Regions from separate parts of the Ralstonia sp. 110700041-2 genome, predicted to be linked through region 1. Evidence: predicted binding sites of a transcription regulator. Region 1 holds the regulator's gene; the other holds the start of a gene.
The links. The regulator FNR, encoded in region 1, switches genes on or off when oxygen is low (the NO sensors DNR and NnrR bind a similar motif). The targets are predictions, from matches to a motif close to TTGATNNNNATCAA.

Region 1 (5,695 bases):
CTGGCTGGGTGCTCACAACGTCTTTCAAATCTAGGGGTTCAAGCCATCCGCCGACTGCACGGCGGGCATGGCATTACGAATGTTCATTGGCGGGAGCTGCTGGCAACTCGACCGGTGTTTTGTGTTCAGGCCCTGACGCAACCTCGGTCGCACTCACCGCTTGCGCCTCGGTTTCCAGGGCCGGTTCCTCGCGCGGCGCGATCTCAGGCTGCGCCGGCGTTTCACCGGCCACCACAACGGAAGCCTCGGCAACCGGCGATCCGGCCGGTTCCTCCACCGAAGCCGCTGCGCTTTCCGCGCCCTCCGGCGCGTCGTTGACCAACGCTGTCAGCTCTTCCACCGCAATTGCGCCGCCCTCGAACTCAATGGCGCCCTGCTCCAGCAGGCTGGCCTGCGCCTGGGCGCGGGCATCTTCGAGCGGCGGCAGCTCGTCCAGCGAGCGCAAGCCAAGGTCATCGAGAAACTGCTTGGTCGTCGCATACAGCGCAGGGCGACCCGGCACGTCGCGATGACCGATGACTTCGATCCAGCCGCGGTCTTCAATCTGCTTGATGACCTGCGTGTTGACCGTAACACCGCGAATGTCTTCGATATCGCCGCGCGTGACCGGCTGGCGGTAAGCGATGATCGCAAGTGTCTCCATCACCGCGCGCGAGTACTTGGGTGGTTTTTCCGGGTGCAGGCGGTCGAGATACACACGCATCTCGGGGCGGCTCTGCAGGCGCCAGCCGGAGGCCAGTGCAACCAGTTCGACACCGCGATTCAGCCAGTCCTGGCGCAGCTCTTCGAGCAGCACACGAATGGTGTCTGCGGAAACATCTTCGTCGAACAGCTTGCGCAAGTCATTGACTCGCAACGGGTCCTGCGCGCAGATCAGCGCGGTTTCGAGGACGATCTTCGCCTCTTGGGTATTCATCGGGTTGAGCGGCTCGTCATTGCTCGCGCGCGGCCAGTCGCCGTCACGCTTGAGGTTTGTCGTCCCGCCGCGACGCTCGCGGCATTTCTGATTGCTATTGCCCGCCCGGGCCCGGCGCGCGAAGGCCAATTGATTCAATTGGGCCCTGCACCGAAACGCAGTGGCTATGCCCGCAAAGTAAGGGCCGGAGGAGCAAGTTGATCCGGTGCCGGTCAGGCACCACAAGGGCAATTTCTTCCGCCGCCATGTGGACGGATACTGCACCGGACGACTACCAAGAAGAACGGCAGTCCGCCCGAATCGACTGTCCAGGGTGACACTACCGCTGGAAGGCATCGCTTGGCGCCGCGCTTGGGATTGTTGATTTACGCGGGTGGCGAATCGAATTGCTGTCGATTGTAGGGCAATTTCCAGCGGCGCCGCAACCGGGAAGATGATCTAGCCTCCCATCCAAGGCCGGATGGCGATTTACGCGTGCTTTAAACGACTACAGCACCAGACAGAATCCGTGTGCGTTGAGCATCTCTGGCAGCCAGATCGTGTGCACCAGCCCCCATATCCCGAACCCCGCAATGGCGATGCCGGCCGCGCCACGCACCCACCGGCGGCGCGACAAGCCGCGCAGCCACCCAGCGAAGCCAGACATCATCAACAGGTTGGGCAGTGTACCTGCACCAAAGGCGAGCATGACCACAGCCCCGGAGGCAGCGTTGCCTGCCAGCAACGCCACAGCCAATGCGCCGTAGACCATGCCGCACGGCACCAGTCCCCAGGCCATACCCGTGATATAGCGGCGTAGCAACGGCGGCTGACGTTGCAGCGTGCCGCCCAGTGTCGCAGCCCCCCGAGACAGGCGGCCAGCGACGCGGCCGAGCAAGCGCTCAAGCCACACACTGCGCCACGCATCTCCGGCGGAGCGCACGAGCAGCAAAATCCCATAGGTGAGTAGCAATACACTGGCGAAGGCAAACAAGCCGCGTTGAACCGGCAGCCATTGCTGGCGCCAGAAGGTCGCGCCCATCGCACCCATGATTGCGCCAAGCAGCGCGTAGGTGGTCAGCCGGCCGGCATGCATGACGACCTGCTCGAACCATAGTCGGCGACGCGACACGACCCGTACCGCCACAGTTCCACGTTCGGCTGCAAGTGCGATCCCGCTGCACATCGCCAGACAATGCACACCGCCGAGCAATGCGATGAGGAAAACGCTCAGAAGCGCTGCAGCACTCATCTTTCTGACGCTCTTTTGATATGGACCAAGGTTTTTGTTTTACTGTTGCGAACTAAGCGTAATTGACGCGTTTTGCCGCATCGGAAATGTCCGAGGACAAGAAGGTCGCCGTTATAATAAGCTGAGCTGCATCACAAGAATTACTCATTTCACTCTCCCGAAACTCGCCCCCGCCCGTGCTCACTCGAATCGCACTTACCGACCAAGCCTCGCGTTGCTCCACCTGTGTACTCGGGCAAATCTGCCTGCCGGTGGGAATGAACTCGGACGACGTGCGCAAGATGGACGATTTGGTCGGCGAGCGCATCCGCATTAAGAAGGGGCAATCGCTCTATTCGCTGGGGGAGCCGCTGGAAGCGGTTTACGGCATTCGTTTCGGTACGCTCAAAACCCATCTGACGCTCGAAGACGGCCGGCACCAGATCACGGGGTTTCACCTGCCAGGCGAAATCGTCGGGCTCGATGGCATTGGCGATATGCGCCATGTGTCGGATGCCACCGCGCTCGAAGATACCGAAGTCTGCGTGGTGCGCTACGACGAGTTGCAACACCTTTCGCGTCGGCTGCCTTCGCTGCAGCATCAGTTCCTGCGCATCATGAGCAAGGAGATCTCGCAGGATCATCTGATGCTGCTCACGCTCGGTTCCATGCGTGCGGAGGAGCGTCTGGCAGCGTTCCTGCTCAACCTCTCGAAGCGTTCAGCCCAGCGGGGTTATTCGTCAACCGAATTTGTGCTGCGCATGAGCCGCGAAGAGCTGGGCAGCTATCTGGGCCTCAAGCTCGAAACCGTCAGCCGCCTGTTCTCGCGCTTTGCCGAAGCGGGTCTCATCCAGATCCGCCAACGCCACGTCAAACTGATCGACCTGGCCGGCCTGCGCCAGGTCATGAGCGGTCAAGCCGCTTGAGGCTCCTTCCATGGCGCCCGCTCACACGAGCGGGTGTTCATGCGCTTCCAGTTTGCCGATGCCCGGGGACACGTAGAGCGTCAGCGCGCTCGACAATCCGCACAGCAACCAGAACACAAAGAACGATACCGTGTAGACCGCCTGGGCCGACACGGTGATCTGTTCGCCGAAGAAACGCAGGTCGGCGGGGTCCACCACTGCAAAGACCACCAGTTCAGCCAACGCGGCCGACAGAAATGCCGGCCACAGAATCCACATCAGCAGTCGACGCTTCATCGGGCCTCCGCGTGAATACCATGTGCCGGCGCGACGGTCGTCTTTTCAACGACCAAACCGTGGCGCACGACGTTGTCGTGAATAACGGCGTCGGGATGCGACATCGCCAGCCAGATGGTGACGCCGCAGCCGATCATGGCGACAAACGGCCCAGCCATCAGGAGCCACGGCCAGGGCTCGCGCCACCAGGGACGGGCCTGCGCGGAAGATTGCGTTGCGTGCATCGTTGCCTCCTGTTGGGGATGCCGCATCAGCGCGGCACGATGAAGCTCGACGGTTCGCGCAGTACGAGGCTGGCGCTACCGCTGTCTGCGTGGATGACGAAACGGATTTTGTGCGAGCCGGGGGCGGCATCATCGGCCGGCCGGCGTACGCGCACTGGCAGCAGTCGGTTGGCCGCCGGTGGCAGCTCCAGTGTGGTCGACTCGCCACGACCGCCCTGCACATCCAGTTCCGGCATGCCCTCTGCTGTGATGGTCACGCGCATGGGGAGCTCGGACGCGTTCATCAACTGCAGGCGGTAAACGTTCTCGATCTTGCCCCCGTCCACTTCACGCGCCAGTGCACCACGATCACGAATCACGTCAACCTTGAGCGGCTGACGCATGGCCAATGCCACGATGAAGCCGGTGATGAGCACAAGCATGATCCCGGTATAGATCAGCACGCGCGGACGCAGCAGATGTCGCCGGGCGTCCTTCGGGCTGAGCCGATCGCGCATTGCGCGTTCGGACGTATAGCGGATCAGACCGCGCGGGTAGCGCATCTTGTCCATGACCTGATCGCAGGCATCAATGCAGGCGCCGCAACCAATGCATTCGTATTGCAGCCCTTGGCGGATGTCGATGCCGGTCGGGCACACCTGTACACAGATGCTGCAGTCGACGCAGGAACCCAGACCTTGCGCTTCGAAATCGGCGTTGCGCGAACGACTGCCGCGCGGCTCGCCGCGCAGGGTGTCATAAGTCACGACGTAGGTATCGGGATCGACCATCACGCTCTGGAAACGAGCGTAGGGACACATGTAGCGGCACACCTGCTCGCGCATGAAACCGGCGTTGCCCCATGTCGCGAATGCGTAGAAGAGCATCCAGAAAGTCTGCCAAGGGCCGAGCGACAGCGTCCAGGTCTCCATGCCCAGATCGCGGATCGGCGTGAAGAAGCCCACGAAGGTGAAGCCCGTCCACAACGCGATCAGCACCCAGGCCGAATGCTTGGTGACCTTGAGACGCAGCTTGCGCAGGCTCCAACGCTCACCGTCGAGCCGGATGCGGGCAAAGCGGTCGCCTTCGACATGGCGCTCGATCCACATGAAGATTTCGGTGTAGACCGTCTGCGGGCAGGCGTAGCCGCAAAAGAGCCGGCCCGCCACCGCCGTGAACAGGAACAGCGCCAGCGCCGATAGCACCAGCAGCACTGCCAGATAGATGACATCCTGCGGCCACAACACGAGGCCAAAGAGGTAGAACTTGCGAGCGCCCAGGTCGAACAGCACTGCTTGGCGACCATTCCACTGAAACCACGGCAAGCCATAAAAGATGGCTTGCGTGGCCAACACCAGCCAGACGCGCCAACGCGCAAAGGCGCCTGTTACGGCGCGCGGATAGATCTTGCGCCGGACCTCATAGAGCATCTGCTCGGTCGGTGCGTCCTCGGCGCCCGCCGCCGCAGTGGCGGGCGTCATCGGGCGCCAGGCTGGTTCTTTGTCGCTCATTGCGCGTGACTCGTGTTGCTGTTCGACAGACCCCAGACATAGGCCGCCAGCATGCGGATTTTCTCCGGCGAGAGCAGGTTCTCGTGTGCCGGCATCGTGTTGTCACGGCCTTTGAGGATGGTCTCGACGATGGTCGCTTCCGAACTGCCGTACAGCCAGACGCGGTCGGTCAGGTTGGGGGCGCCGAGCGCCTGATTGCCCTTGCCGGTTGCCATGTGGCAGGCCGCGCAAACCGACTTGAACGTCGGTTCACCGCGCGCTGCCTTGATCGGGTCGTAAGCCAGGCCCGACAGCGAGCGCACGTAGTTGGCCACGTTGACAGCCTGATTGCCGTCCACCACCGCTGCCAGCGATGGCATGACTCCGTGACGCCCCTTGGTGATCGTGGTCAGGATCGTCTCAGGCTCGCCGCCGTACAGCCAGTCGTTGTCGGTCAGGTTCGGGAAGCCCTTTGAGCCGCCCGCGTCAGAGCCGTGGCACTGCGCGCAGTTGTTCAGGAACAGGCGCTGGCCGATCTCATGGGCCTGAGGATCTGCGGCGATTTGCTTGATATCCATGCCGGCATAGCGTTCATAGACCGGGCGAACCTGTGCATCGGCCGCAGCACGCTGAGAGGCCAATTCGCCGCGTGTCGAGAAACCGAGCACGCCACC
Region 2 (5,695 bases), on a different contig from region 1:
CCCGCAGGGCCCGGTCAGATCGACACGGGCCCTGCGGGTTTTTGGGAGGACTGCTGGATGAGGAATTAACGCGTCGCGCGAGCCGAAGCCGGCAATGGCTCCATCTGTTGGGCCTTCGGACGGCGCAGCAGCCGCAGCGCATACCAGGCCAGCACAAGCGCACCGATGGCGAACACGATGTCACCCGGCACACGCAGCCAGACCAGCGTTTCCATCACTTTCGAGTGCACCACTTCCGGCGAGCGGGCGTACCACATGCCCTTGGTGACACTCGCCCAGGCCTGATAGATGCCGGCCGGCAGCAGCGACATGAATACCATCATCGCCAAGCCGATGTTCAGGCCCCAGAACGCGGGCTTGAGCAGGCGATCGGCATGCAGGCTGCGCGCATACAGGCCGCGCAGGCAGAACAGCATCAGGCCGATACCGAGCATGCCGTACACCCCGAACAGTGCAGCGTGCCCGTGGGCGGCCGTCATGTTCAGACCTTGCACGTAGTACAGCGAAGCGGGCGGGTTGATGGCAAAGCCGAGCAGGCCGGCGCCGACGGTGTTCCAGAAGCCCACGGCCACGAAGCACAGCACGGGCCACTTGTAAGCGTTGAGCCATGGCGTGCCTTGCGTGCGCCGATAGTTCTGCAGCGCTTCGAGCCCGATCAGCGAAAGCGGCACCACTTCCAGCGCAGAGAACACTGCACCCACCGAGATGATCGAGGTCGGTGTCCCTGTGAAGTACAGGTGATGCAGCGTGCCCAGAATGCCGCCGAACAGGAACACGATCGTCTCGGCCACGATGGCGCGGTTGGCGCTGCTGGCGCGAATCAGGCCCAGGCGCGTGAAGATGAGCGCGATGACCGCGGTGGCGAACACTTCAAAGAAGCCCTCGACCCACAGGTGGACGAGCCACCAGCGCCAGTACTCGATCATCGAATAGTGCGTGTGTTGGCCCCACACCAGCGAAGTCGAATAGAACCCGCCGATGCAGGTGGCCGACAGGAACACCATGGCGATCAGACCGCGCGATTCCGACGGCGTCTTCAGTGCCGGCCACAGGGCACGGCCCAGCAGCACGACCCAGAACAGCAGGCCGACAAACAGCAAGATTTGCCACACGCGGCCCATGCTGGTGTATTCCAGCCCCTGGTTACCGACCCAGAAGCCGAAGTCTGCACCGCGATGTTGCAGCGTGCCGAGCCAGCCGGTGGCGATGGACCCCACCACGATAAAGATCAGCGCCCAGAACAGCAGGTCAACGCCCAGCTTCTGGAACTTCGGTTCACGCCCCGACAGCAGCGGCGCAATGTACAGGCCCGTGGCCAGCCATGCCGTGGCAATCCACAGCACGCCAAGCTGCGTGTGCACGGTGCGGCTGATCACGTACGGCAGCACCTGCGCCAGCGGAATCCCGAAGAACGATTCCCCTTCCACCGCATAGTGCGCGGTGATGGCGCCCATGCCGATCTGCACCAGCATCAGGCCGATCACGGCAAAGAAGTACTTGCGCGTGGCCTTCATCGACGGCGTGGCCACCACGTTGAGGAACGGATCGGCCGGCAGCGGCGCAGCCTCCTCTTCGTGCTTGCTGCTGCCGTGCAGCCACAGCATGGCGGCAATACCGCCCAGCAGCAGCACGATGCTGACCATCGACCACACTGCCGCACCGCCGGTCATTGTGTTGCCTACCAGCGGTTCATGCGGCCAGTTGCTCGTATACGAGATGTCGGTCTCGCCTGGGCGGTCGGCGGCCGCGGCCCACGACGTCCAGAAGAAGAACGCCGCCAGGGCTTCACGATCGGCCGCCTCCGGCAGCACGCCGGTGGCCATGGCGTATTGATCGCGCAGCGTTGCCAGCGACGGATCGGTGCCGAACAGGGCCTCGAAGTGCTGGGCCACACCGTGGATGGCCTCTGCGCGCTCACGCGACACGGTCAGGATGTCGTGATTTGCGTCGTACGTATTGCGGCGCATTTCCTCCTTCACGCTGGCGTCGACGGCGGCTTGCTGCACGGTCGTCAACGGCGCATCGGTATCGAACTGCTGATGCGCGCGGATGGCTTGCAGCGCTGTGGCTTCACGGTGCAGCCAATCGGCAGACCAGTCAGGTGCAACGTAGCTGCCGTGGCCCCAGACGGTGCCAAGCTGCTGGCCGCCGGCTGCCAGCCAGGCTTCCTGGCCGCGCTGGATCTGCTCACCGGTAAAGAGCACCTCGCCCACAGAGGTGACGACGGCATGCGGAATCGGCGGCGCTGCCAGATAGATCTGCCGGCCCAGATAGCCCAATGCTCCGAACGACAGGATGAAGATCAGGCCGAGCCACCGCCACAGCCTTTGATTGGTTTTCATGACAAGGTTCCTTGCAGGATGCAATCGGAAATTCAGGCGCCACCACCGCAACCACCGCAGCAGTGGCCGGCACTGGCGGCAGACGCCACCTTGGTGATGGCCACGCGCCACGTGCCGGGGCCGCGCTCAAGGTAGTCCCAGGAAAACTGCCCCGGGCGTTCGACTTGAAACTGCGACTGCAGCGGCCGCGGATCGTGATCGTTGATCAGCTCCAGGCTCTGCCCGATGCCGAGTTCCCCAAAGGCGGAGAAGATCAGCGGATGGCGCTCGCGCGGCGCCAGCACGCGGAGGTCGAGCTGGATGGTGGAGGCGGACTGTGTCATGGGGATTCCCTCTGTGGGTGTCGCATCAAAAAGATGCATTAAGGATGCAACTATATTAGTGAGTGAAATCCCCGGTGTTATTGATGTATATCAGATGCTTGTTTTATGGGTGCCTTGATGTCGCAAATCAGGCCACGGCTGGGCTTGCGTGCCACGCGGTGGGGGTGGATGGGCCGGTCGGGGCGGGTTTTCGTTTGCGCTGTATCAAAGCCCTAATGGCTGCCGGGGCCTAACGTGGAGCGGACGACACCAGACCGATACACGGGGGAAAAAATGAGCCGTCTTCACACCGTCCGCAGCCTGATGCGCGCGGGCTTGATTTCTGTGGTGCTGGGCGCACTGCTTGCGGGCACTGCGGCCCGCGCCGCCAGCGCCAAGTTGCCGGGTGACTTCGGGCCGCCACGCGGCGAGCCGATCCACGCCGTCCTGACGAGTCCACCGCTTGTGCCGCCGCCGGTGCACCGGAACTATCCAGCCAAGGTCATCGTGGAGCTGGAAGTGGTCGAGAAGGAAATGCAGATCTCCGAAGGGGTCAGCTACACCTTCTGGACGTTCGGCGGCACCGTTCCTGGAAGTTTCATCCGCGTGCGGCAGGGCGACACGGTGGAGTTCCACCTCAAGAACCACCCGAGCAGCAAGATGCCGCACAACATCGACCTGCACGGCGTGACCGGGCCGGGCGGCGGCGCAGCATCGAGCTTTACCGCCCCGGGCCATGAATCGCAGTTCACCTTCAAGGCGCTGAACGAGGGCATTTACGTTTACCACTGCGCTACCGCACCCGTGGGCATGCATATCGCCAACGGCATGTACGGCCTGATCCTGGTCGAACCGCCCGAAGGCCTGCCCAAGGTTGATCACGAGTACTACGTCATGCAGGGCGATTTCTACACCGCCGGCAAGTACCGCGAGAAGGGCCTGCAGCCGTTCGACATGGAAAAGGCCATCGACGAACGCCCGAGCTACGTGCTGTTCAACGGTGCGGAAGGCGCGCTCACCGGTGACAAGGCGCTGCACGCCAAGGTGGGCGAAACGGTGCGCATCTTCGTGGGCAACGGCGGGCCCAATCTGGTCTCCAGCTTCCACGTGATCGGCGCCATCTTCGATCAGGTGCGCTACGAGGGCGGCACCAACGTGCAGAAGAACGTGCAGACCACGTTGATCCCGGCGGGTGGCGCGGCGGTTGTGAAGTTCACCGCGCGCGTGCCTGGCAGCTATGTGCTGGTCGACCACTCGATCTTCCGTGCCTTCAACAAGGGTGCGCTGGCCATCCTCAAGATCGATGGGCCGGAGAGCAAGCTGGTCTATTCCGGCAAGGAACTGGATTCGGTGTACCTGGGCGATCGTGCCGCGCCCAACATGAGCGCCGTCACCAAGGCGACCGAGGCGTCGGTGAGCGGCACGCTGACCGTGCAGGATCAGGTGCAGGCAGGCCGCGCGCTGTTTGCGGGTACCTGCTCGGTGTGCCACCAGGGCAATGGCGCCGGCTTGCCGGGCGTGTTCCCGCCGCTTGCCAAGTCGGATTTCCTGGCGGCAGATCCGAAGCGCGCCATGAACATCGTGCTGCATGGCCTGAACGGCAAGATCAAGGTCAATGGCCAGGAATACGACTCCGTCATGCCGCCGATGACACAACTCAATGACGACGAGGTCGCCAACATCCTGACCTACGTGCTCAACAGCTGGGACAACCCCGGCGGCCGCGTGAGCGCAGAAGACGTCAAGAAGGTGCGTGCCCAGCCGGCGCCCGCCAAGGCCGTGGCCGAACATTGAGCGGATCTGCACGACCATGTCCCGCCTGACCTCGCACATTGCTGCCATGTTGATGGCGCTGGCCAGTGCAACCGCACACGGGGCCACCTATGTGCGGTTGCCCGGCGGCGACTTCGACAGCGTGCTGCCCCAGAACGCGCCGGGGCAGCCGCAGCGGGTGCGCATCGAGCCGTTTGAGCTGCGCTCCACGCCCGTCACCATCGGCGAGTTCCAGGCCTTCGTGCAACGCCACGAGGCCTGGCAGCGTGGCCGTGTGCCGCAAGTCTTTGCCGGTAAGGCCTACCTTGCCGACTGGGCCGATGCGACGCACGCCGATGCGCAGGCGTCGCTGCAAGCGCCGGTGACCGGCGTGAGCTGGTTTGCCGCCCGTGCCTATTGCGAAAACGAAGGCGCTCGGCTGCCGACATGGCTGGAATGGGAATCCGCCGCCGCGGCCGACGCCACACGCACAGACGCCCGCGACGACCCGCAATGGGCACAACGCATTCTCGGCTGGTACGAGCGGCCCGCCACGCGTGTGTTGCCACCAGTGGGCGGCCCAGCGGATGTCCATGGCGTGCGCGATATGCACGGTCTGATCTGGGAATGGGTCGACGATTTCAACGCACTGTTCATTGCCGGAGACAGCCGCACCCAGGGCGACCCCGACAAGCAGAAATTCTGCGGCGCCGGTGCCATCAGCATCGTCCGCCGCGACAGCTATGCCGTGCTGATGCGCGTGGCGTTGCTGTCTTCCCTTGAAGGCGCAGACGCCACAGGCAGCCTCGGCTTTCGCTGCGCCCGATCCCTCAATGGAGATCATCCATGATGTTCACGACTTTTATCCGACGCGCCTTTGTGGTGCTCCTGCTGGCCGGCGCAACAGCCGGTGCCCATGCTGCGGGGCCAGCGCCCTCGGCCTCGCTGTATCAATCCGATGTGGCGCTGACCGACCAGAACGGCCGCGTCTTTCACCTGGCGGATCTGCGCGGCGAGCCGGTGCTGGTGAGCATGTTCTATGCGTCGTGCCAGATGGTCTGCCCGATGATCTTCGAGACCATTCGCGCGACCCTAGCCAAGGGCGGCAAGCCCGCGCACGATGGTGTGCGGGTGCTGATGGTGACGGTCGACCCCGAACGTGATTCCGTTGCGGCGCTCAAGAAGACGGCCAGCGCGCATGGCGCCGACGACCGCTGGCAAGTCGCCCGCGCAAACGCCAGCGGCACGCGCGAGGTGGCGGCCCTGCTGGGCGTGCAGTACCGACGCTTGGCAGATGGC

Region 2: ACUXH0_RS05615 (DUF2249 domain-containing protein) is a predicted target of FNR. The motif match lies at 2,746-2,759, and genes of this name have one in related genera.

Annotation. Positions count from the first base shown of each region.
Region 1 covers NZ_JBSFAI010000021.1:102,321-108,015, reverse strand. The annotation lists gene scpB (SMC-Scp complex subunit ScpB) at 74-916, opposite strand; gene ACUXH0_RS25210 (sulfite exporter TauE/SafE family protein) at 1,404-2,147, opposite strand; gene fnr (fumarate/nitrate reduction transcriptional regulator Fnr) at 2,324-3,052, shown strand; gene ACUXH0_RS25200 (hypothetical protein) at 3,074-3,328, opposite strand; gene ACUXH0_RS25195 (FixH family protein) at 3,325-3,552, opposite strand; gene ccoG (cytochrome c oxidase accessory protein CcoG) at 3,579-5,042, opposite strand; gene ccoP (cytochrome-c oxidase, cbb3-type subunit III) at 5,039-5,695, opposite strand, start outside.
Region 2 covers NZ_JBSFAI010000003.1:151,547-157,241, forward strand. The annotation lists gene ACUXH0_RS05610 (nitric-oxide reductase large subunit) at 66-2,342, opposite strand; gene ACUXH0_RS05615 (DUF2249 domain-containing protein) at 2,375-2,665, opposite strand; gene nirK (copper-containing nitrite reductase) at 2,939-4,438, shown strand; gene ACUXH0_RS05625 (formylglycine-generating enzyme family protein) at 4,455-5,246, shown strand; gene ACUXH0_RS05630 (SCO family protein) at 5,243-5,695, shown strand, end outside.